One region of the Pseudoalteromonas sp. J2K-J031 genome, then DNA from elsewhere that is predicted to be linked to it. Evidence: predicted binding sites of a transcription regulator. Region 1 holds the regulator's gene; each other region holds the start of a gene.
The links. Region 1 encodes MetJ, which represses methionine synthesis genes. Its sites were predicted from a motif close to TAGACGTCTAGACGTCTA; they were not measured.
Positions count from the first base shown of each region.

Region 2: the regulator MetJ is predicted to act here: its motif matches at 3,012-3,029, upstream of metE (5-methyltetrahydropteroyltriglutamate--homocysteine S-methyltransferase).
Region 3: the regulator MetJ is predicted to act here: its motif matches at 2,098-2,115, upstream of AC3KZC_RS13690 (methylenetetrahydrofolate reductase).

Region 1 covers NZ_CM200279.1:392,704-401,195, reverse strand. Annotated here, with positions in the region: gene metL (bifunctional aspartate kinase/homoserine dehydrogenase II) at 1-1,831, opposite strand, end outside; gene metB (cystathionine gamma-synthase) at 1,838-3,103, opposite strand; gene metJ (met regulon transcriptional regulator MetJ) at 3,348-3,671, shown strand; gene AC3KZC_RS01860 (malic enzyme-like NAD(P)-binding protein) at 3,712-4,953, opposite strand; gene hemN (oxygen-independent coproporphyrinogen III oxidase) at 5,549-6,919, shown strand; gene AC3KZC_RS01850 (DUF2489 domain-containing protein) at 7,096-7,593, opposite strand; gene yihI (Der GTPase-activating protein YihI) at 7,590-8,165, opposite strand; gene AC3KZC_RS01840 (class I SAM-dependent methyltransferase) at 8,221-8,492, opposite strand, start outside.
Region 2 covers NZ_CM200279.1:2,270,920-2,279,411, reverse strand. Annotated here, with positions in the region: gene AC3KZC_RS10320 (Nif3-like dinuclear metal center hexameric protein) at 68-823, shown strand; gene AC3KZC_RS10315 (YdcF family protein) at 874-1,626, opposite strand; gene AC3KZC_RS10310 (LysR family transcriptional regulator) at 1,770-2,654, opposite strand; gene metE (5-methyltetrahydropteroyltriglutamate--homocysteine S-methyltransferase) at 3,051-5,324, shown strand; gene AC3KZC_RS10300 (dicarboxylate/amino acid:cation symporter) at 5,577-6,725, shown strand; gene uvrY (UvrY/SirA/GacA family response regulator transcription factor) at 6,847-7,503, shown strand; gene uvrC (excinuclease ABC subunit UvrC) at 7,571-8,492, shown strand, end outside.
Region 3 covers NZ_CM200279.1:3,033,908-3,042,399, forward strand. Annotated here, with positions in the region: gene AC3KZC_RS13685 (M16 family metallopeptidase) at 1-1,833, opposite strand, end outside; gene AC3KZC_RS13690 (methylenetetrahydrofolate reductase) at 2,158-3,114, shown strand; gene AC3KZC_RS13695 (GNAT family N-acetyltransferase) at 3,169-3,675, opposite strand; gene AC3KZC_RS13700 (thioredoxin domain-containing protein) at 3,685-4,347, opposite strand; gene AC3KZC_RS13705 (hypothetical protein) at 4,476-6,182, opposite strand; partial or broken gene AC3KZC_RS13710 (alpha/beta hydrolase) at 6,420-6,965, shown strand; gene AC3KZC_RS13715 (EamA family transporter) at 7,135-8,064, shown strand; gene AC3KZC_RS13720 (TIGR03862 family flavoprotein) at 8,457-8,492, shown strand, end outside.

The sequences.
Region 1 (8,492 bases):
CTTCACCAGTATAGTGACAACAAAGCCACGACAACGTACCAGAGAAAACACCACTTAGCCTTTGCACTTTATCGCCTGAATTTTGCAAATCATTTAAAGCAAAATTAATCGGTAATCCGGCACCAACAGAGGTATTGTAACGCCACTGCAAATTACGTAACTTTAAATTTTGTTGTAATTGCTCATACCAAGCAAGTGGAGCCGTTCCTGCATATTTATTAGCGCAAATAAGATGACAGTTATGCTCAACAAATTGAGGGTATAATTGACTAAACTGCTCACTTGCTGTGATATCAATTACTAACTTATGTTCATAATCAAGCTCAGCCAAATGGCTTAATAATTCAGTTTCATGATATGAAACTGAATTTTCCTGCCACGCAGCTTGCCAATTTTGTACATCAATACCGGTTGGATTGAATAGCATTTGCTCGCTTCGAATTAAACCAACCAATTCCACAGGCAACAATGTATTGAGACGACTTAACTGCTCTTTTAACTGTTCAAGAAACACGGTACCAACATTGCCCAAACCTGCAACAACCACAGCTAACTCTTGTGACACACTGACTAACTTATCATGCAAAATTGTCAGTCTATCGGTATCAAACTGCTGCTCACAAAGCAGAATACAATAATCATCATGGCTATAAGCAAAACGTAAATTAACATTATTTTCTGCCAAAATTGATTTTGCGGCCTGTGCCAACTGATGACCATCACCATGTTGGCAAACTAAAGCGATACCTGAAACGTTCGACTCGACTAAATTACAACGCCCAGCCAACAAGGCCAATACCTGACGCCCCAAAGCAGCTGGTACGAGTAAATATACTTCACCTTGTTCAACAAAATGATGCAAAGCGTGCTGCACTACTCGACTAAGCTCACCTACTTCACCTTCATGTAAATCAGCTACTTTTAATAAATCGTAATGATCTAAATTAGTGATAAAGCGCTTTTGTTTGGCAAAACCCTCTTTCACAATTTCAGTCGCTGCACTACTACTATCAAAACTGCTGCGCACAACGAGCTTAATGTCGGTATCTTTAAGCGGTGTTAATGTTTTGGCATGTAAAACCGGATTACCTAATCGAGCAAGTAAATTTGCCTGACCACGACAAATTTTGCCATAACGAATAGCCTGCTTTACTTTACGTGGATCAGTACTAAATACGCCTTGGGTATCAGTCCATATTGAAACACTGGCAGCAGAGATATAACGTGCAAATAACGTAGCGCTGTAATCACTGCCATTACGCCCTAACGTCACTGTATTACCTTGCTCGTCACTGGCTATAAAGCCTGTAACAACATTATATTTATCAAGATTAAACTGCTGGCAAGCACTTTCATTTTGTTGATGCAGTAAAACACCTTGCTCTAAAACCAGTAAATCTCTTGCATCAAAGCTTTGTGCGGCAACACTAAGTTGCTGTAAATATAAGCCAAGTAATCGTGCAGACCACAGCTCACCATGAGCTAAAAGATGCGCTTCTTCGAGATGCTTTTGAGTAATTTTTTTAGTAATCGAAATAAGCTCTGAATCTAATTGCTCTAATGCCACTTTTTTAAAAGTATCGGTTAATAAGTCATTAATTAAATCAAACTGATTTGCAGAGAGTAAGGCCAAAACATCATTTACGGCCTGTTGATCAGACTGCTGATAACTTTGCCACAATTTAACTAATGTATCGGTTGTTTTACCTGCCGCAGAAACAACAATCACGTCACCTAATGTGGCTTGTTGTAAAATTATATTGGCGACCGCATGATATCGCTGCGCGCTGCTTAAGCTAGAACCACCAAATTTATGAACTGAACGAATCATATTAAATTACCATAATGCAACGTGAGCGGGACTAAAACTAAATGCAGCAGAAGAGTCATTTTTCTCGTCTGATTGCACTGATTTTGAAACAGATACCGGGCTAATATCCGCCTCACCTGGGCGAGTTTCAGAAAAATTTCGTTCTAAATCAGCTAATAAATCTTCAACATCTTCAATACCAACGGAAATTCGAATTAATGTATCACCCACACCGGCTTCTAAACGTGCTTTTGGATCCATCCCTGCATGCGTCATAGTCGCAGGGTGGCAAATTAAACTTTCAACGCCACCTAAAGACTCAGCCAACGTGAAATGCTTAAAATTAGTTAAAAAGCGGGCGGCATCATTGATATCACCTTTGATATCAAAACTCACCATCCCACCAAAACCACGTTGTTGTTTTTTCGCTAACTCATGCTGCGGATGCGATTCAAGGCCCGGGTAATAAACACTTTTAATAAAAGGACTACGCTCTAAATATTGTGCAATTGCAAAAGCATTTTGCTCATGTTGTTTAATCCTAACATTTAATGTACGAATGCCACGCAAGGTTAAATAACTATCAAATGGCGCACCAGTAATACCAATGTTATTAGCCCACCAAGCAAGCTCATCACCTAACTCTTGCGTACGAACTATAACAGCGCCACCCACTACATCTGAGTGACCATTAATATATTTAGTGGTTGAATGCACAACAACATCAACCCCGAACTCAATTGGATTTTGCAAAGCTGGTGATAAAAAGGTGTTATCTGCAGCCACTAATGCGCCGCATTTTTGCGCCGTAGCGACAACTTTAGCAATATCAGTCAAACGCAATAACGGGTTGCTCGGTGTTTCAATCCAAATTAATTTTGGTTTGATTTGCTCAATTTCTACAAAACTTTGCTCAAGTGTAAAATTAACTACCTTTAATTTTAATAAACCACGTCTTTCTAAGCTGGTAAATAAACGATAACTACCACCATAACAATCATGCGGGATCACGAGTGTATCTTGACTTGATAACAATTGAGTGACCAAATGAACTGCGGCCATACCCGTTGCTGTAACAATGCCTTTAACGCCACCTTCAAGCTCTGCTAATGTTTCAGCTAAAATATCACGCGTAGGGTTACCACTGCGGCCATAGTCATATGCACGTTTAGTATTGAAATCAGCAAACGAATAAGTCGTTGATAAATAAAGAGGTGGTACAACAGCACCATGATGTTTATCCGCTTCAATTCCTTTACGGACTGCGATAGTCGTTTTTTTGGTATCGTTCATTTTAAAACCCACAAACAGTTAGATGTTTAGACGTCTAAAAGGTTAGATTATCATCAAGGAGAAGTCAAAACATTTATACGTCTAAATAGCTAAATAAATGGTATTTGACTATATATTTTAAACCGATAAAATTTCGCCACGACAAAGCCAATAACTTTAGATTATAAATAATATCTTTTTGAATTTATAATCATTACAACATTGGCAAACAAGGCACGCAGTTCAATTAAGGCAACCAATATTTATGGCAACAAAATGGAATGGTGAATACATTCACCCATATGCAGAGCACGGTAAAAAATCTGAGCAAGTAAAAAAAATTACCGTTTCTATCCCACTAAATGTGCTTAAAGTGTTAACTGATGAGCGTACGCGCCGCCAAGTTAATAACTTACGCCACGCCACCAATAGTGAATTGTTATGTGAAGCTTTTCTTCATGCTTTTACTGGTCAACCGCTACCTAATGATGAAGATTTACGTAAAGATAACCCTGAACATGTGCCAGCCGAAGTCCGCGACATTATGCTTAGAATGGGATTAGAACTCCCCGTTTTAGAAGACGAATAAAAAAAGCCTCAACTAAGTTGAGGCTTTTTTAACGTATTAATTATTCCATGTAATTATCTGGTAAAGGAATTCTAGCAACTCCTGATGCTACCGCAGCTTTGGCCACTGCCAATGCCACTCGAGGCAATAAACGCGGATCCATTGGTTTTGGAATAATATAGTGCTTACCAAATTCCAATCCATCGACACCAGCAGCTTGCAACACCTCAACAGGAACAGGCTCCTTCGCTATCTGGCGAATTGCATTTACCGCAGCAATTTTCATTTCATCATTAATTGTTTTTGCTCGCACATCAAGCGCACCACGGAAAATAAACGGAAAACACAACACGTTATTCACTTGGTTTGGATAATCAGAACGGCCTGTTGCCATGATTAAATCTGAACGCGCTGCATTTGCTTCATCGGGATGAATCTCAGGATCTGGATTCGAACATGCAAAAACAACAGGCTTATCAGCCATTAACTTTAAGTCATCCGCTGTAATTAAATTAGGGCCTGACACACCAACAAACACATCGGCATCAGTGATCACATCTTGCAAAGTGCGCTTATCAGTATTATTTGCAAACAGCTCTTTATATTCGTTTAAATCATCACGACGCGTATGAATGACGCCTTTGCGATCTAGCATATAAATATGCTCACGCTGAGCACCACACTTAATCAAAAGCTCCATACAGGCTATCGCGGCCGCACCTGCGCCCAAACACACGATTTGCGCATCATGCAAGTTTTTACCTTGTACTTCTAACGCATTAAGCATACCTGCTGCAGTTACAATCGCAGTGCCATGCTGGTCATCATGAAATACTGGAATATCACAACGCTCAATTAAGGCTTTTTCGATTTCAAAACACTCAGGTGCTTTAATATCTTCAAGATTGATGCCACCAAAAGTGTCAGCAATATTTTCAACCGTATTAATGAAGTCTTCTGTAGTGCGGTGCTTTACTTCAATATCAATAGAATCAATGCCCGCAAAGCGCTTAAACAATAACGCTTTACCTTCCATCACAGGTTTAGATGCGAGTGGGCCTAAATTTCCTAATCCCAAAATTGCCGTACCATTTGAAATAACAGCAACTAAATTACCTTTAGCGGTATATTTATAAGCATCAGCTGGATTTGCTGCAATTTCTCGAACAGGCTCAGCAACTCCTGGGCTATATGCTAGCGCAAGATCTTTGGCTGTTTCAGCGGGTTTTGATAATTCAATACTGATTTTACCTGGAACGGGTTCGGCATGATATTTTAAAGCTTGTTCTCTAAAGTCTGACATGAGGCGATATTTTCCTGCAAGAAGTTAAGTGTGAGAGTGAGATAAAATTCGCTACTGAGTTTAACGATACCTGTATTAAGCAGAATTTCAAGTAAAATACTGTCAAACATCAAAAAACGATCATTTGCCTATATTCTACCTTTTTTTAGTGATTTTACTCTCTCTTTCGCAGAAATTACCTATCAACATAACTTATTTATGCATATAAATAAGCAAAATTATGAATATAAAATCATCGAACACAGTTGTAAAAAGCATAAGGAATTAGCTTTTTATAACTGAATACAACCAATAAAAAATTAAGTAAGCACTCAAACAAACTACGTCTAACTGCGTAATAATTACCTTTAAAAAACCACATTAAGCCTCAAGATAAAAACAGATGTGACCAGTTTAAATTTCAGTGTCAATGCTAGCGTTGCATTAATAACGCGCAGCAACAACGCTCGAAATTAACTCGGCTAAGTGAATAAATTTGCAATTTGAGCCACACTACGTTTTGTATAACTTTGATTGACTTTGTGCCAGATCAAAGCGGAGATTTGTAGCAAGATTATAATTTTATGCCTAACTAACTTCCTCGAAGGCATTCGTCGTGCAAAATACCATTGATTGGGATGACTCGCTCATCAAGAAATATAACGTCTCAGGGCCAAGATATACCTCTTATCCTACAGCTCTATCATTTAATGATGGCTTTACCAAAAAAGAGATGCTTCATGCACTGACGGATACAAACAATAAAAAACTCTCACTTTATATCCATATTCCGTTTTGCCATCAGCTTTGCTACTACTGTGGCTGTAATAAAATAGTGACACGCCATCAACATAAAGCCGATTTATACCTCGATTATCTAGAACAAGAAATAGCAGCTCAAGCACCATTTTTCCAACACTATGAAGTGGAACAACTGCATTTGGGTGGGGGCACTCCAACTTTTCTTGATGAACCGCAAATGAGCCGTTTGATTAAGATGCTGAATCAATATTTTAATTTTAAACCTGACGCACAAAAAGGGATTGAAATAGATCCTCGCTCACTTGCTGATAACATGCTAACTGCTCTTTATAGCTTAGGATTCAATCGTGTCTCATTTGGGATCCAAGATTTTAATGATGAAGTGCAAAAAGCGGTAAATCGTGAACAATGTGCCGAAAATGTCGCGAATTTAGTGCTTGAAGCGCGAAAACTTGGCTTTAAGTCTGTTAATACCGATATGATTTATGGTTTACCATTACAGACACCTGAAAGTTTTGCTGCAACAATAGATCAGCTTATTAGCCTGTCACCTGATAGAGTGTCAGTCTTTAATTATGCCCATATCCCAGACCGCTTTGCCGCACAACGCAAGATAAAAGAACAAGACTTACCGAGCGCTGCAGACAAGCTAACTATGTTTAAAAATACCCTAGCGCAAATGACCGCAGCTGGTTATGTATTAATTGGCATGGATCATTTTGCAAAGAAAGAAGACAGCTTAGCGCTTGCACAACAACAAGGGCTTTTACATCGTAACTTCCAAGGTTATACCACACATGGTGATTGTGATTTACTCGGTTTAGGGGTGTCTTCAATCTCTCAGATTGGAAAAAGTATTTTTCAAAATCCTAAAGAGTTAAAAGACTATTACCAAGCTGTAGAAACTAAAGGAATTGCGGTATGCAAAGGGCTGACATTAAATGATGACGATTGTTTAAGAGCCGATGTTATTCGTCAACTTATTTGTCATTTTTCACTTGATATACCCACAATTGAAAATAAGTATGGTATTGATTTTAATGACTACTTTTCAGCTGCTTTAACGCAGTTGCACGCACTTTCAGACGATAATATGGTCACTATCGAGCCTAACTCAATTACGGTAACAGCAAAAGGGCGGCTATTTATTCGCATTATTTGTATGGCGTTTGATGCATATTTACAGCGCCAAGCTAAGCTCACCCGTTTTTCACAAGTTATTTAACCTCTAGTCACCGAAGAGGATTACCGTGTTAATAACTGACCTATCGGATGTTAATCCAACACTGTAAACGTTGTAAGTAGCAAACTGAGAAGATTGATTATCTAATTTTGAGGTTGATTAACCGGCTCAAAAAATAAAAAAGCGACCTCGTGGTCGCTTTTTTATAACTGAAACGATTAGAGTACCGTTTTTGTAGCAGGATCTGCTGGAAAGCGCTCAATGATTAGCGCTAAATCTTGCATAATTTCAGCTTCAAACTCTTCTTCTTTACGCCAGCGTAAAGAATCTTGCTGAAAAATCTCTTTCTTTGAGTATTTTTTACGGGCTTGATGTGTCGGCATATCTTTCACCGCATCATACATTTTATAAACACCTGGATAAGCCTTAACTAAGTCAAGCTCTTGCCCAAACTGATATTGTGACATCAAGACCCAAATGCGTAAGCACCCTTCCGAATATTCACATTGCTTTTCTTTCATCGCTTTAGCAATCAAATTAATGCTGTCGGATAACTTAAGGTTTTTCTGTGCTTGCTGAGCTAAATACTCTGCTTTTTTTGCCGCTATATTTTCATTTTGTACTTTTACTTGGAGCAAGAGTCGGCCAGCATAAAATGCCAGCCCTGCAATAATAACCGTACCTAAAATAAAGCTTACGATTAATAACGCACTCATTTATCGTCCTCGTCATCATCATCTAGCCACTCATCAGCTAAATTATTTGATAAAAACTGGCTATACATATCATCATCTTGCTCATCATCTTCATCTTCGATGCCTAATAGCTCACATAAAGCCTGATGACGGGCGATTTTAGTATTAAAGTATTTGGCATCTTTACCTGTTAACAATTCACCACCTTCATGGCGATCGATTAAATCAAGTAAACGTTGATCATTTTCAAGTTGCTCTAACTCTTGCTCTGGAGAAAGTTCGACAGGGGCAACCTTTTTCAATTCAACTTGAGGTTCAAGGTGACGTTTCAGTACTGGCTCTGCCACGATTACAGCTGCAGCACCGCCAACTAAGCTAACTGGTTTTTTACTTCCTTTGCCTGGTTGTACGTCTTTTTTCACAGTATTTTCTGTTTGACTTTTTTTACTTTCAACAGCATTACGCGTACCAGGTTTATTTCCTGTTTTTGCTTTTGCACGCACATCTTTTAGTGCGCGCATTTCTTTCAATTTATCTTTACTTAATTTTTTTGGGGCAAGGCTGCCACCTTTACGTGTTTTCGTTCTGCTCATTTGCTTTCAACCGTTCAGTAATTGGGTGTATTTTACATCAATAGGTAAGATTTCGTTATGGCTTTTTAAAAATGATTACGTCATTACCAACAAACTCAACCATTAAATTGTCTCGCTTTGCTAAAAATTCAAACGTTTCACGACTAAAAAAAGACACATGGGTTGGGTCATTTTTATAATGCCAATTTAAAAAGCGTTCGTGATCAATCACTAGCTTAGTCATTAACGCCAAAACTCCACCTGATTTCACTAATGACACGAGCAGCGGCCACTCTTTAGCTGGCTGATTAAAATGCTCAATCACCTCAGTGCAAGTTACAAAATCAT
Region 2 (8,492 bases), 1.9 Mb from region 1:
TTCTTTATTTTCGCTGCTTTTAAACTGACAATTGCACTTAGTTTTTTATTAATTAAAAGAGTCAATTATGCTACGCAAAGACTTACTTCACATTTTAGATGCCTTATTAAAACCTCATTTGGTGCGAGATTTTTGCCCAAATGGTTTGCAGGTTGAAGGTAAAAATGAGATTAAAAAAATTGTTACTGGGGTGACGGCCAGTCAAGCATTAATTGATGCTGCAATTGAAGCTCAAGCCGATGCCATTATTGTGCACCATGGCTATTTTTGGAAAAATGAAGCTTACCCAATTGTCGGGATGAAAAAGCGCAGAATAGCGGCATTGTTGGCTCATGATATTAACTTATTTGCTTACCATTTGCCGCTTGATGTTCACCCCGAATTGGGTAATAACGCTCAGCTGGCTAAATTACTCGATTTAGAATTTGAGCAAGGTTTAGAGCTAGGAACTGCGCCAAGTGTGGCGGTTCGTGGTCGTTTACGTACACCAATGTTAGGGCAAGATTTTGCCGATAAAATCAGTGTGACGCTCAATCGCCCAGTGCTTAGCAATTTAGTCAGGCAAACTCCAATTGAAACCATTGCTTGGTGTACGGGAGGTGGTCAAGGCTATATTGATTTAGCCGCAGAACAAGGGGTTGATGCGTATTTAACGGGTGAAGCATCTGAGCAAACCATTCATAGCTCACAAGAACAAAACATTGATTTTTTTGCCGCAGGCCACCATGCCACTGAGCGCTATGGCATTAAAGCGCTTGGGGATTATTTGGCTGCACATTATGAGTTCTCGGTTGAATTTATCGATATTGATAATCCGGTATAGGGTGTTTGAACACAGCTTAAAATAAAAAATGGGTAAATAAAGCCCATTTTTTATTGACTGATTTCAAGCCAAATACTGCCAATCCACTCATGTTGATGTTCTGTGAGTGCCATTAAGGCTTCAGGGGTTGGTACAAACTGGCGCCACATCGGATTCATCGGCATTTCTTGCCAATCGGTAGGGGCCGCAATAACTTCAACACCTTGTTGATTAAACAATTCAACCGCTCTTTGCATATGGGCTATCGAAGTAACGAGAGCAACTTGGTTATCAACTAACTTAGGTGCTAGGAGTAAGGCTTCTTCTGCGGTATCACGGGCTTTGGGATTGAGTAAAATTCGTTGCGGATCAAAGCCAATGGCAATGGTGGCTTGGCGCATAATTTCACTATTACTGACGCCCTTAAAACCACCACCAGAGACAACCAGTTTGGCGTTAGGATAAAGTTTTGCCAATCTTAAGCCTTCATAAAGCCTAGCTAAAGAGCAATGGCCTAGTTGTGAATTGGCTGGACGGCTTTTGTTGGGCATAATTTTACAACCAAGTACCACAACATAATGAATGGTTGGATGTTTTTGTGAGTTAAATGCACCAAAGTTGCTTTCAGTTTTACCAATGATGAGGCTGCTGATAAAAGGCGTGCTGAGCAACGTCAGTAACACTAAAGAGGAAATCATTAGTAACAAGCCACTACTGCGTTTTTGCCTAATTAATTGTATTAGGCCAACAAAAACCAGCATTAACATCAAAGGTAATGGCATTAAGACACTGCCAATGAGTTTTTTTAATTCAAAAAAATCCATCTAAACAATCTTTTAAAGCTGAAATTAATAATGGCTATCTTACGGGGTTATCATGACTAAACCTACAAAAAAGTCGCGTGCCTATCATGACAATCGAGTCTGGTCGCGTGGACTTAGATAAACTGCGCCACGCCCAGAGGTCATTAGCGGCGGTTTTGCTTGCAAGTATTTAAAAAATGGCGATAAACAGGGTTATCTTTCATGTTCTTTTTCATTGCTAAATACATTGGACGATTGAGACCCAGTGCACCAAGTGGAATTGATTTAATTAAGCCTTGGCTTTCGTAAGGAGTCACGAGCCAATCGGGTAAAGCTGCTACGCCCATGCCTGCGCTCACTAATTGAAAAATCAATAAGCCTTGATCAACCGTTTTTAAATTACCATCGTAACGGGCATTTTGAATAAAATGCTTAAAAATATCCTGACGCTCTTTTGGGATAGGATATGAAATAATAGTTTCATCTTTTAAATCGAGTGCGGTGACGTAGGCTTTTTTAGCCAACTCATGATCAGGTGAAACAATCAATTTGAGCTTAAAATCGAAAAGGTGGGCGTATTCGAGAATATCTGGTTCTCGAATATCCGACGTTAAGACTAAATCTAATTCATCATTCACTAAATCAGGAATGGCATCATAGCTAAAGCCGCGCTCGTAATCGATTTTAATGTCGGGCCAAAAATTATTGAATTCTTTTATTGTAGGCAAAAGCCAATGAAAACAAGCGTGGCATTCAACACTCAAGCGTAATTGAGAAATAGGCTGGTTTAGACTTTCTTTTAAGCGGCATTTGGTGGCTTCAACTTTAGGTAAAATGTCGTATGCCAGTTCAAGTAATAACATACCTTGTGGGGTAAAACGCACAGGGTGGGTTTTTCTTTCGAATAATTGACAATCGAGTTTGTTCTCTAAATCTTTGATTTGATGTGATAAAGCAGATTGAGTCAAAAAGAGCTCTCGCGCTGTATTGACCAGTGAGCCGGTCTCTTTAAGGGTGGCAATGGTTTTTAGGTGCTTTATATCTATCATCTTTAATAATTCTCATGTTCGATGTGAGAGAACGTACTGGAAATCAATCATAACCATAAACTTTAGATGTTTCAACTTCCAGATGGCTATATTTAATGGTTGCTTATCCTCTTTAGGTTAATAATGAACCAACAAGACAGCGTTGTCATTCTTTTATTTCACTCTTGTAAAATGACTTTTATAAAAAACGATAATTTAGATGAATTTACTTCACTTATTGGGTAGGTAATGTTTTTTAATTTTAAACGTTAGATGGTGAAAGGCCCATTGCCGAGGTAGTTTTTTAGAACGTTAAAAAAATTCATCATGAAGTCGAAAATGTTTCGGTTTTACACACAAGGATTTAAATGTATTGTTTAGCCATCTAAACGTCCTCAATCAAGGTGAAATAAAAGTATGGCAATAATACATAACCTCGGGTTTCCAAGAGTTGGAAAGCGTCGAGAATTAAAACATGCTGTTGAAGCATATTGGGCAGGTGACATTTCACGCTCGGATCTGTTTGCAACAGGCAAAGCTATTCGTGCTCAAAACTGGGCATTACAAGCAACAGCAGGTGTTGAGGTGTTGCCTGTGGGCGATTTTGCATGGTACGACCATGTGCTAGCAACGTCATTAATGGTGGGCGCTATTCCTAAACGTCATCAGCATGGTAATGATGTAGTTGATATTGATACTCTTTTTAGAATTGCTCGGGGCCGAGCGCCAACCGGTTGTGCTTGTGCGGCCAGTGATATGACGAAGTGGTTTAATACCAATTATCATTACATTGTACCTGAGTTACATGCAGAGCAAGAGTTTGCTTTAACTTATACCGAGTTATTTGAACACGTTTTAGAAGCGCAGGCGCTGGGGTATGATGTGAAGCCGGTATTAATTGGTCCTGTCACCTATTTATATTTAGCCAAAGAAGTGGGGGGGTCATTTAACAAGTTAGCACTGCTTGAAAAACTACTGCTGGTTTATCAGCAAGTTATTGAAAAACTTGCCACCTTAGGGGTGCAGTGGATCCAGATTGATGAACCCATTTTGGCATTAGACATTCAAGATGATTATTTAAATGCACTGAGCAGCAGCTTTAATGCATTGCAGGGTTTAGGCGTTAAAATACTGTTGGCGACTTATTTTGGCTCAGTTACGCAATATTTACCTCAAATAGCCAAATTTTCCGTAGATGGTGTGCATGTCGATTTAGTGGCGCAGCCACAATCTTTAACTGAAATTAGCCAAGCGATTTGTGCTCAGAAGGTACTTTCTTTGGGAGTGGTAAATGGTCGTAATATTTGGCGTGCCGATTTAAGTGCGGTATACGGAAAAATTAATGCATTAGTGATGGAACGTGCAGGTAATATTTGGTTAGCGCCATCGTGTTCGCTGCTGCATTGCCCGGTTGATTTAGCACAAGAGCAAAACCTTGATCCTGAATTAAAATCGTGGATGGTGTTTGCCAAACAAAAAGGCAGTGAGTTAGCACTATTAAAGACGGCTTTACAAACAGGTGATACTCAGGCCATTACTCATTACTCTGCACCTGTTAAAGCGCGTTTAATATCTGCACGCGTTAACAATAAAGAGGTACAGCAACGTGTTGCTGCATTAACACCGGCTGATGGGCAACGACAAAGCGATTTTAATATTCGTATTAAAGCCCAACAAGCGGCATTGCAGCTGCCTGTTTTGCCAACAACTACAATAGGTTCATTTCCGCAAACTCACGCTATTCGTCAGGCTCGTCGCGATTATAAAGCGGGTAATTTAGCCTTTGCTGATTATGAGGCGCAAATGCAAGCCGAAATACGTTATGCAATTGAAGAACAAGAAGCGGTTGATTTAGATGTGCTGGTGCATGGTGAGGCTGAACGTAATGACATGGTTGAACATTTTGGTGAGTTGCTTGAAGGGTATGCCTTTACGCAATTCGGCTGGGTGCAATCGTATGGCTCACGATGTGTAAAACCGCCAATTATTTTCGGCGATATAAGCCGAAGTAAACCGATGACGGTAGCATGGACGACCTATGCCCAATCGCACACTAAAAAGCACCTTAAAGGGATGCTAACAGGTCCGGTCACGCTCTTATTTTGGTCATTTATTCGTGATGATTTAGATAAACCAAGTATTGCCAACCAAATAGCGCTTGCGCTTCGTGATGAGGTGATTGATTTAGAGCGCGCTGGGATTCAAATTATTCAAATTGATGAACCTGCGTTTAGAGAAGGCATGCCGCTTAAAGCTTCACAATGGCAAGATTACTTAGCATGGGCGGCATATGCGTTTAGAGTGTCGGCCTGTGGGGTAAAAGACAAGACTCAAATCCACACTCATATGTGTTATTCAGAATTCAATGGCATTATTGATTCAATTGCAGATATGGATGCCGATGTGATCACGATTGAAACGTCGCGCTCTAACATGGATTTGCTCAATGCATTTGAAGATTTTGCTTATCCGAATGATATCGGCCCTGGTGTCTATGATATTCACACGCCTAATGTGCCGCAGGTGCAATGGATGAAAGACTTAATTCACACAGCGGCCAAAAAAATACCGGTTGAACGTTTGTGGGTTAACCCTGATTGCGGTTTAAAAACGCGCGCTTGGCCCGAAACACGTGAAGCATTAAAAAACATGGTACAGGCTGCCAAAGAATTACGCCAAGAATTGAAGTAAGTTTCTCATGCTTTAAAAGAAAAACGATGCTTAATGTCAAATAAAGAAACCTAAACTCAAAGTGAGTTTAGGTTTCTTTATTTGGGTGCTTTTAATGCTAATAAGAGTAAACTTATGCCTAAAATGAATGTTTTGGTGTTTTATCGAGCAGTTAAACTGATGTTGAGCGAATTTTTGTTTATAAGTCGTTAAATAATGATAAAAGAGAGCATAGGATTTAACACTACAGACTGTTAGTAACGAGAAATTGTAATGAATTTAATTTTAAAATTAATACTGGGTATTTTAGGTGGTTTTTTAATAGGCTTGTATGCACCTACTTTTATCGTCGAACTTCTATATACAGCCAAAGTAATTATCGGTGAGTTGATTGGGTTTACTATTCCTTTGATCATTGTTTTTTTTATTACCTCAGGGATTGCCAGTCTACCGCAAAATTCAGGGTCACTATTAGGTAAAACTGTTGGTTTCGCCTACGGTTCAACGGTAATTGCAGGTACATTAGCCTATCTAGTGGCTAGTTTAGTGATCCCTATGTTAGGGGGGCAGATAAACCTTGCAAGTAGCGAGGCCGTGGAGATGCATTCATTTTTTTACTTAGAAATACCGCCCTTGTTTGGCGTGATGACTGCGCTTGTTACAGCGTTTGTTTTTGGTATTGCCATTAGTAATATGAATTTAACGCATTTGAAACAGCTTTCAGATCAAGGTCGCGACGTGATTGATGGTTTATTAGCAAAAGTAATTATTCCAGCGCTACCATTTTATATCGCTGGTGTGTTTGCTGAAATGACTGTAGCAGGCACAGTATTTGATACATTAAAAACCTTTGCGTTAGTTTTAACAATGGCATTAGTAATGCACTGGCTTTGGTTAACGGTACTGTACGTAGCAACAGGTATTGCATTAAAACGCAGCCCACTTGAATTACTTAAAAATATGCTACCAGCATATTTCACTGCACTGGGTACGATGTCGAGTGCTGCGACTATCCCTGTATCTTTACAAGCAACACGAAACAACCAAGTTAAAGAGGGAATTGCGAACTTTTGTGTGCCTTTATGTGCGACGATTCACTTGTCTGGCTCAACCATCACGATTGTGACCTGTGCAACGGCTGTGATGTTTTTATCACCAGATCTTGCATTACCAAGCTTAGGGTATATGCTGCCATTTATCTTCATGTTAGGCGTTGTCATGATAGCAGCACCAGGCGCACCGGGCGGAGCTGTAATGTCTGCACTTGGTTTATTAACATCAATGCTTGGGTTTAACGAAGCGGCTGTTGCATTAATGATTGCGCTTTATTTAGCACAAGATAGTTTTGGTACAGCTTGTAATGTGACAGGTGACGGTATTATTGCATTGTGGGTTGATAAGTTTTCACAAGAAAAAGAATAAGTTATTGTTAAAGAGTGTTGATTAAAACCCTTTATTAATAGCGTTTAAAACGAAATATGGTAAATTGGTCATTATTCTGTAATGACCAATTTTGGCGATAGATGTATATGAGGAGCCTTCTTTGATTAACGTGCTTTTAGTTGATGACCATGAGCTGGTAAGAACCGGAATCAAACGTATTTTAGATGATGTACGTGGTTTTAAAGTGATCGGTGAAGCAAAAACGGGTGAAGAAGCAGTTACTTTTTGTCGTCAACATCATCCAGATATCGTGTTGATGGATATGAATATGCCTGGCATGGGTGGATTAGAAGCAACAAAGAAAATCTGTCGCTATTGCCCTGATGTCAAAGTGATTGTCTTAACCGTGCACTGCGAAGATCCATTCCCAAGCAAAGTTATGCAGATTGGGGCACATGGTTACTTAACTAAAACAGGTGGGCATGACGAAATGGTTAATGCCATTCGTGCCGTTAACTCTGGCCAACGTTATATCGCTCCCGAAATAGCACAGCAAATTGCATTGGCACAATTTAGTGGCCGCAGCGATGAGAATCCATTTAAAAATTTATCCGATCGTGAATTACAAATTATGTTAATGATCACCCGCGGCGAAAAAGTACAAAATATTGCCGATCAACTTAATTTAAGTTCTAAAACAGTGAACAGCTACCGTTACCGGATGTTTGAGAAATTAGGTATTGGTGGTGATGTTGAACTGACCCATCTGGCAATTCGTCATAAAATGATAGAAATTGATACTGATAGTTTTTCGTAAGTAATCGTTTGTGTTTGATGCAACTGAGTTTTTAAAAACTTTATCGAGTGAGCCGGGAGTTTATCGGATGCTCGATAAAGATGCCCATGTTATTTACGTCGGTAAGGCTAAAAATCTTAAAAAACGAGTCAGTAGTTATTTCAGAGCTAACATTCCCGAAAGTAAAACCCGAGCTTTAGTTAAAAATATAGATCAAATAGAAGTAACCCTTACAAATACTGAAACCGAAGCATTATTACTTGAAAATAATCTTATCAAGCAATATATGCCGCGTTACAATATTTTACTGCGTGATGATAAGTCGTACCCTTATATTTTGGTTACAGACCACCGCCATCCTAGAATTGCATTTCATCGTGGCAGCCGTAAGCAAAAAGGGGATTATTTCGGCCCATTTCCAAGTTCTGGAGCGGTGTCTGAAAGCTTACGTTTAATGCAAAAAATCTTTCCGGTGCGTCAATGTGAAGATGCTTATTATCGTGCACGAAGCCGCCCTTGTTTACAGTACCAATTAAAGCGTTGCTCTGCGCCTTGTGTTGATAAAGTTTCAGATGAGGAATATCAACAAGAAGTACAATTTGTGAAGCTGTTTTTAAGTGGTAAATCCTCTGAAGTTATTGCAGCACTGGTTGCGAAAATGGAAAAAGCGAGTCAGGCACTAAACTTTGAGCTGGCAGCTAAAATCCGTGACCAAATTTTAGTGCTTCGTAAAATGCAAGAGCAGCAATCGGTCAGCGGCAATTTTTCTGAAATGGATGTGATTGGCTATGAGACAAAAAATGGGTTAACAGCGGTGCATTTATTAATGATCCGCGATCATAAAATACTAGGCAGCAATACTTTTTTCCCGAAAATTCCAAAAGACTCAATTGACGATGAAATTTTATCGTCGTTTATAGCTCAGTATTATTTATCGGCTGGACGCTCAAGCCGTATTGCAAAAGAAATCATCTTACCTTTTGCTTTAACGGATATTGAAGTACTAAGCT
Region 3 (8,492 bases), 1.2 Mb from region 1:
ATAAGCGTGACCTTGGTACAACTTATGATAAAGCACTTCTTTACCCAGCTCTTCATCGTTAGATGCTTTTAGTCCTGATTTTAAGCCATCAATTTGCTCTTTTTTCAAACGGTTAAAGTCATCTTCACGAAACCCTGGGTTTAGTAATTGGTCGCTCACCAATGCATACCATGCCGCAGCATTATCTTTATGAACGCGGCCACGTAATGAAATCATTTCTTTATCAAGCTGGGCACCAAAGCTACCCGCTATTGGATACATGGCTTTTTTGATGTCGTTATATGAGCGGCTTTGTGAACCACCTTGTGCTAATAAGCTGGCCGTTAATGCTGCCAAGCCTTTTTTACCAACCGGATCAGCCGCAGCACCGGTGTAAAATAAAAAGTTTACATCCACCAGCGGTGAATCATTGCTCTTATCAAGCACATTAAACGCGACATCTGTCGGCTTATTGTTAAGCTCTGCCACTAACGCATTTAAGCTGACTTCTTGCTCAAAACCTTTAATAGCCGCTAAATCAGACATCGTCACTGTAGTGCGTGCTTCATCAACAAAGTATTGGTTAGCGATGTTTTTAATGTCTTGTGCGGTGATAGCATCGGCGGTAGCGTACAAGTCATTGATCACTTCTGGATCACGCTCAAAATGCATGTAAGACGCAAGGGTTGATGCAATCGCCTCTGATGAGTCAAGCCCGCCGACAAAGCTGTATTTTAAGTTTGATTTTAAACTCGCCAGTTTTGCGTCATCCACCAGCTCGGTACGCGCTTTAGCATAAGTTTGGTTAATGGCATCACGCACGACTGCTAAGTCTTGCTCTTTCTCAACTTTGACAAATACATGCAATAAACCCGGGTCTTTGGTTTCAGCATTGTAAGTAAACATTTGGCTGGCAATTTGTTTATCAACCACTAAGTCTTGATACAGCGCTGAGTTATTTGAAAAATAAAGCTGGGAGATTAAATCAAGCGCAGCTCGGTCTTTTTGTTTTGGCTGCCATGCCGTGCCTTTATACGACACTAATAACCAATGGCCTGGTAAGCCGTCGTTTTTCTCATGAATATATTTGGCCGCTTGTTGTTTTGGCTCTACAGGAATATCGGCAACATAATTGCCTTTTTGCCAATTGCCCCAATGTTTTTTTACCATCTTCATGGTTGCTTGCGGGTCAACATCACCCACAATCACTAACGATACATATTCTGGCTTATAAAACTTTTTAAAGAACTCCTTACCATAAGCCGATTGGTCAGGCATGGCTTCAATATCTTTAAAAAAGCCCATAGTGGTGTGTTTATAAGTATGCTGTTCGAACGCTTCATTTCGCACTGCAGATAACAACTTACGAATTGGGCTGGCATTATTTTTTAAGTATTCGCCTTTTACGGTTAAAGCTTCGGTGCGGAACTGCTCTTCCGTATAAGTCAGATTTTGGAAAATATCCGCTTCAATTTCAAGGACTTTATCTAAATGCTCTTTTGAAAAGTTTAAATGGTAGTTAGTGTAATCATTAGTGGTGTAAGCCCGGTTATCAACACCTGAGTTTTTCAAGATATCAGAGTACACATCTTGTGGGTATTTTTCAGAGCCTTTAAACATCATGTGCTCAAAAAAGTGTGCAAAACCGGTTTTTCCCGCTTCAACTTCGTTACGTGAACCAACCGATACCGGGATTTGCAATGACACAACATCTGGATAATCGGTTTTAACAATCATCACGCGCAAGCCATTTGGCAGCTCTTCTAATACATAATTGTGTGAAAATACTTTATCGCTGCCCTTTGCTTGGCCAACTTGAGCATTGCCTGTAACCGATGCCGAGCTTGATACCATTGCTGCTTTATTATTTTTATTGCCGGCATCAACATGCACAACACAACCAGATAAAGTGGCCGATACGGCAAGCGCCGTGGCAAGTAACTTAAATTTCATGTGATGTTCCCTTAATTAAGGTTTATTTTTCAAAGGCTATTATGCAAAACCAAACGCTGTGGAGCGAATAAATACGATAAAAGTGTGTAAATATTTGTATCTCTGCCGACTGAAAGATGAAAATAATTCAACTTCCTTGAAAATCTTTCACTAAAAATTTCTATCTAGACGTCTAAATGGCTGCTATATTAGCCCATATAGTTTGAATTTCGTTAGGACAAGATCATGGCTTTATCGTTACAAGAAAAAATTCAAGATGCAAATCAAGGTGTTTACCTTATTGGCACAACACCACCAAAAATTGATACCGATAAAGCACAATTAAAAACGATCGCGAATAAACTACTGAGCCGTTTACATGAAATTGAATACGACGGAGTCGTGATTTATGACATTCAAGACGAAAGCAGCCGCATTAGCACTCCTCGTCCGTTTCCGTTTAAACAAACGGTTGATCCACGCGAATACAGCAAGTTACTGAGTGACATATCTGAACTTGATGTGATTACTTATAAAAGCGTTGCGCAACGTGGCGTAGCAGAATTTAAAACTTGGCTTAACGAAACCAAACAAGAATTCAACCTAAAAAATCTCGTCTTAGTCGGCAGCCCATCTTCAGAGGGCGACATTAAATTAAGTCTTCCTGATGCGTATCAAACCTTAGCAGACAGTGAACAGGATTTCTTTTTAGGCGGGGTTACCATTGCAGAGCGCCATGCATCAAAGCGCAATGAGCACAGCCGTTTAATTGAAAAAACCCAGCAAGGCTGTCAATTTTTTATTTCCCAAGCAGTCTACGACGCTCAAGCGACCATTGATTTAATCACCAGTTATGCGCGTACGTGTCGCCAAGAAGGCATAAAACCAAATCGGATTATTCTCACATTTACACCGTGTGGCGGTGAAAAAACACTGCAATTTATGCAGTGGTTAGGTATTGCTGTGCCAGAAGCAACAAAATGGCGCATTTTAGATGCCCCTGATTCACTCAATGAATCAATCCGTATTTGCCGTGAAAATCTCAACCAAATTTTACGTAGTTGCGCTCACTTAGATGTCCCACTGGGCTTAAACATTGAAAGTTTAACCAACCGTAAAGAAGAAATTGATGCATCGATTAATTTATACCGCTTGTTAAAAGCGACTATGGAATTGAATCTTGCAGAAAAACAAATTGCTTAACCCATCATAACCAAGCAATCAGGCTCAAGCTGCGCCCCCAGCCTGAGCCATTTTTTACAATTCTTTGTAAAAATAAACCGTTGCAGCCAGTTTACCAAATCCATCTTTAGCAAAATTAGGGATAGTTCCTGCTGCTCGATAGCCCAATTTGGGATATAAAAAAGACGCGGTATCACCTAATTTAGTGTCGAGAATTAACAATTGCAGAGCCTGCTTTTTAGCTTGCAATTCAAGCGCGTGCATCAAGCCTTTTGCAATACCTTGGCCTTGGGCTGATTTGGCAACAATAAGTTTTTCAACTTCTCCCCGATGCTTGCCATTAGCTTTGTGGCATAAAGCCAGCTGCACGGTGCCAACTAACGTATTTTGCTGATAAGCACCAAACAAAATACTGTCATTATTGGCAACCTTTTGTGCAACCTGCTGCCAATAAAGATCAGCATCAGCGAGCGTTAAAGGCGCGATAAAACCGATTGAAGCACCTTGTGCTACCGCTTCAATTAAAAGATGGGTTAACACCGAACTATCGTCATCTAATTGATTAATCGCTCGTACAATCATGATCTCGTCTTATTTTGTTAGTAAGTAATCAACCAACTTAAAATAAGCTTCGTTAGAGCGTATGTCTTCATGAGCCATAACTAAATACTGACCATTGACCACAATTGCAGGCACACTGTTTATCTTGTTATTATTCATTTCGTCAAAGCTTTGCTGCATTTTAGTCAGGACCTCAGGGTCTTGACCTGCGATCTTTAAAAAGGCTTCTTGATCAATATTATTACGGGTAAAAAAAGCATCAAAGCTTTCTTGGGTCATGCCTTTTTTATACAAATCAAATAAATCGGCAAAATGTGCCATGTTATTGGTTTGCGCTAACGCATAAAAAATACGACCATCATTAACCCAATGCTCAGCAGTCACTGCATGCTTGCGCACAAAACCAAGCTCTGGATGCTTGGCCTTATAAGCCTGTAATGGCTCTTCAAAATGTTGGCAGTGCGGACAACCTAACCAAAAATATTCGACTAAAAACGGCTTTTGCGCCCCTTCATTATTAATACCCGTCACTACACGATAATGCACCCCTTCTTGATAAGGTGAGGTCATCGCTGAGGCGGTTTCAATTGTCGTCGCTGTTGACGTTGGAGCTGGGGAGGTTTCATCTACTTTTGAGCAGGCCGTTAACGACGCCGCCATTAACAGACTGGCAAGTAAGTGGCTTTTTTTCATTGTTCTTATTCTTTGTTAGTTTCAATTAGCTCAATAATAAAAGAAAAAGACATGAATATCAGCGCTTAATTATAAAACCCTAACAAATAGATAAAAAATATTTTTCAACGCTTGTGATGATAATAATTTTACCACGCCATGCGTTTTATTGAGGTATCGGCCAAAGTAAATTTAGTGATGGTCACTGAGTTATTATGTTGGTTTATGGTCATTTCACCAGGTGAAATCACCAAAGAATCTTTGTTAACTTCGCCCGTTAGTAAATTAACGCGATAAATAAACTGAATCGCATCATGCACATATAAATATTGTGCTGTCATGATGCTAAAGTTAGGATCAAAGCTTGGTAAATTCAGCGTTAAACGCTCATTTGTTTCAATATTAATTAGTACATTACTTTCAATATAAAACACCTTACCAAGCTCATTTACCAATAGACTACGTCCACCATTTTCAGCCAGTAATCGATGCTTGCGAAGTACTAAATCAAATTGCCAAATTTGTGAACTATCAGGCGTATCAAGTGAGTAAATAATAGTGTTGCCAGACCAATAATAGCGGCATACTTTGTCTGGCAATTCTTTTATTTCTATTAGTTCCTGATCAGACAAACGAATCAACTTTAATCTTTCACGCTGTTTAAATAAAACATAATCACCACTGGTTGATTCACGAATAGGCCCAAGGACCCCATCAATATCATTAAGATTTGATATCTTTTTCAGTTCTCCTTGTCCACCTTGCCATAACTCATGTGTACCTGTGCGATTTGATGCGAAAAAAATACCTGAACGCTCCGATAGAACAGGATTATAACTATGCATATCAGACTGATAAATAGGTATACCACCAGCCGCAGGCGTACCACTAAACAAATCCGTAAATTGCACTAAACCAGCATGCCTTTCAATGAAAGGGGTATATAGCAGACTATTTGACGACTCATATTCAAGATAATAAGGATTTAAATTACTCGCGAGCTCTGCTTTACGCACAACCAAGGAATGTACGTTAATATGGTAAAAGTTATTTTGATCAGCAATCATGAGCTCTTGGTCGTCTAGAGTCCAATCCATCGCAAAACCATAGTAAGTATGCTCTAAATTCAACAGCGTTTGATAAGACATAGATTCAAGATTAAATAAGCCAACGTGCATCGGTGTTTTAAAATCAGCGGTAAACAAGGCTATTTTAGTTTCATCTTTCGATAGCTCAAAGTGCAACACTCCACCAAGCAGATCACGAGGTGGTATTAATTCAATTTCGCTACCACTTGCCAAATCATAGCGATAAATGCTGGTTTTAATCAGTCCTTGTATTGGTTTTACATAATATAAATACTGATTATTCGCACTTAATTGCGCTGAGTTATTAAGCAAACGCCCACAAGGAATTAAAGCTGTTGGCTCAATTAAATCAGGGAATGAAGCAATATTAAATACAACAAAATCACAAGATAATTCATCAGACACAGCCGCCAATAACTGATGGCTTTGTGCTTGCCATGACAGCACATCAATATTTTTATTTCGATAGGTTAACTGGATTTTGTACTGATCAGAGAGACGTTGCACATAACTGTGATCAAGGCCATTTAAATTATTTCTATACGCAAAAAATGTTTGGTCGAATGAAATCAGTGGATTGTATTCAGCACCCGGCTCCCAGGTAATTGAAGGGTTATGAATACTATCGCCTGACTTATCATCACCATGCGCTTGTGTTAAAAGAGGTGCTTGCTGCGTTGTTGGCATTGTTTGGCTTGCAAATATCCCCCACGCCAATACACCTATAAAAAGTAAAAACGCGAATCCTGCTGCAACATAACGCTGCATTGAGCTTTTTGTTACGGCTACTCGCTCAGGCTCACCAGCCTGTACCGATTGCTACAACAGTTCGATGTTAATTGGTAGATCATTAATGACTTCATTTAAAAGCGGTTCTTGATGATGCGCTGATACACGAGCTGTAAAACTATAACCTTTTTTATGGTGTGTTTTAATAAAAGGTTGAGTGTAATCGGGGTGATGAAGGTGTTTTCTTAGTTCAGATATTGCTCGGTATATGCCGCAACAAAATGGGTAGCTGAAAATGGTAAGAAAATTGGCATTGATGGCTCACGCCTAGCCGTAGCGGGCAACAGTGCCGGTGGTAATATGGCAACCGTTATTAGCATCAAAGCCAAAGAAGCTGGCACTCCTAATATCAAATTCCAACTATTGTTATGGCCAGTAACGGATTCTAACCCTAACTACCCATCGTATAATGAATATGCTCAAGGTCACTTCCTTAGTAGCAACATGATGGAATGGATGTGGAACAACTACTTAGAAACCCCACAGCAACGTAACGAAATCTATGCTGCACCTTTACGCGCGTCGGTTGAACAATTAACTGGTTTACCACCGGCATTAATTCAAGTGGCTGAAAAAGATATTTTACGTGATGAAGCAGAAGCGTACGGCCGCAAACTTAATGCCGCAGGCGTTGCAGTTACAGTGACGCGTTATAACGGCATGATCCATGACTTTGGTTTACTGAACCCGCTAAGCAATATTCCTGCTGTTCAAGATTCTCTTGACCAAGCAGGTAACGCATTGAAAAAACATCTGAACTAATATAATTATGACCGCTTCTTGATAAGGCTTACATTAAGCAAACTCAAGGAGCTTTCTCAATGTAATCAATTTATTATATCGATTTTGTATATTTAAACTCTATAAATTTACACCACTCTAGTACCTAAAAAACCCATAACGAACTAAATAGGCCATGCGTTTAATTAATATGAAAACAGATTCGAATTCAAATAAAACTTGGATTGCTTTGCTCACATTATTTGCGACAGGTGCTCTGCTAGGGCTCTCAACAAACTTAGCGAAAGTAGCCAATATACAAGGGATTTCACCCTTACCTTTTTTAACATGGTCATTATTCGGGGCATCGATTATTTTACTTGGTGTAGCGCTATTTAGAGGCCACAGGATCCCAAGAACTAAACGTACTATTCGCTATTACTTCATGGCAGCTTTTTTTTCTGTGGCAGGTTCGAATTTAATCTTATTTAGTGCCATTCCTCATGTTGGAGTAAGCTTCGTTGCGCTCGCAATCTCCCTACCACCTCTGCTCACCTATCTAATCGCACTTGCTATTGGGATAGAAAAGTTTTGTGTTTGGCGAGCTGTGGGGGTGGCTTTTTCTCTTGCAGGGACGACCCTCTTAGTCGCGGCACAATGGCAAACACCTAAAAGCGATCAATTTTGGATTTTAGTTACTTTAATTGGTCCAATATTACTAGCTGCAGGAAATATCTATCGAACCACCCATTGGCCAACTGGAGAGAAGCCAGAAAACTTAGCGCCAGGCATGTTAATCGCAGCAACAAGCAGCTTAGTTATTATCGGGTTACTCCATCCTAGTTGGTCACTTTCATTGAACGCACAAACACAAAATTTAATGCTCATAGCTCTGCAATCACTCGTTTTCTCAGGTCAGTTTTTATTACTGTTTATTCTTCAAAAACAAGGAGGCCCCGTTTTTCTTAGCTTAATAGGGGCTGTGAGCGCCATCTTCGGTATTCCCTTTGCTATTATCTTACTGAATGAAGAAGTTCTCCAAGCTTTGCTACCCAGCGCCACGCTCATTTTGATTGGTATTTTATTTATGATTAAACAACAGCTTACTGTACAAAAAACAACATCGCAGCTCAAAAAATAGACCTAAGTTAGTCTATGACACGTTTTTCGAGCGAGCTGTTAGCCTTTAAAGTAGTGTAGTGCTCCTCATAAAGAGGCAATAACGCAGTATAAATTCCAAACATGCGCTGCCCAAAGGACTCTTCATACAGTGCGATTAACGCTTTGTTACCTACACGGATATAGATAAGAGGCGTGAGCAGGAAGCCGAAGCTTGGCTCAATTCTTACTTAGCCCATCAGGTTACAAACCTCGCGCCGCGATTCAATCGCCCCTAGATTGAATAAATTTCAATCCACAAAGTTCAATACGCACTAAGCTAATTTATACATACCTTCACGTTTTTTCTATTTGTAGCTATATACTCTCACTCTTTTTCTTTATTATTCCCTCTTTTTTGTAAAGGTAACCGCTGTGCTTCAAACAAAATCTGTCATTATTGTTGGTGCA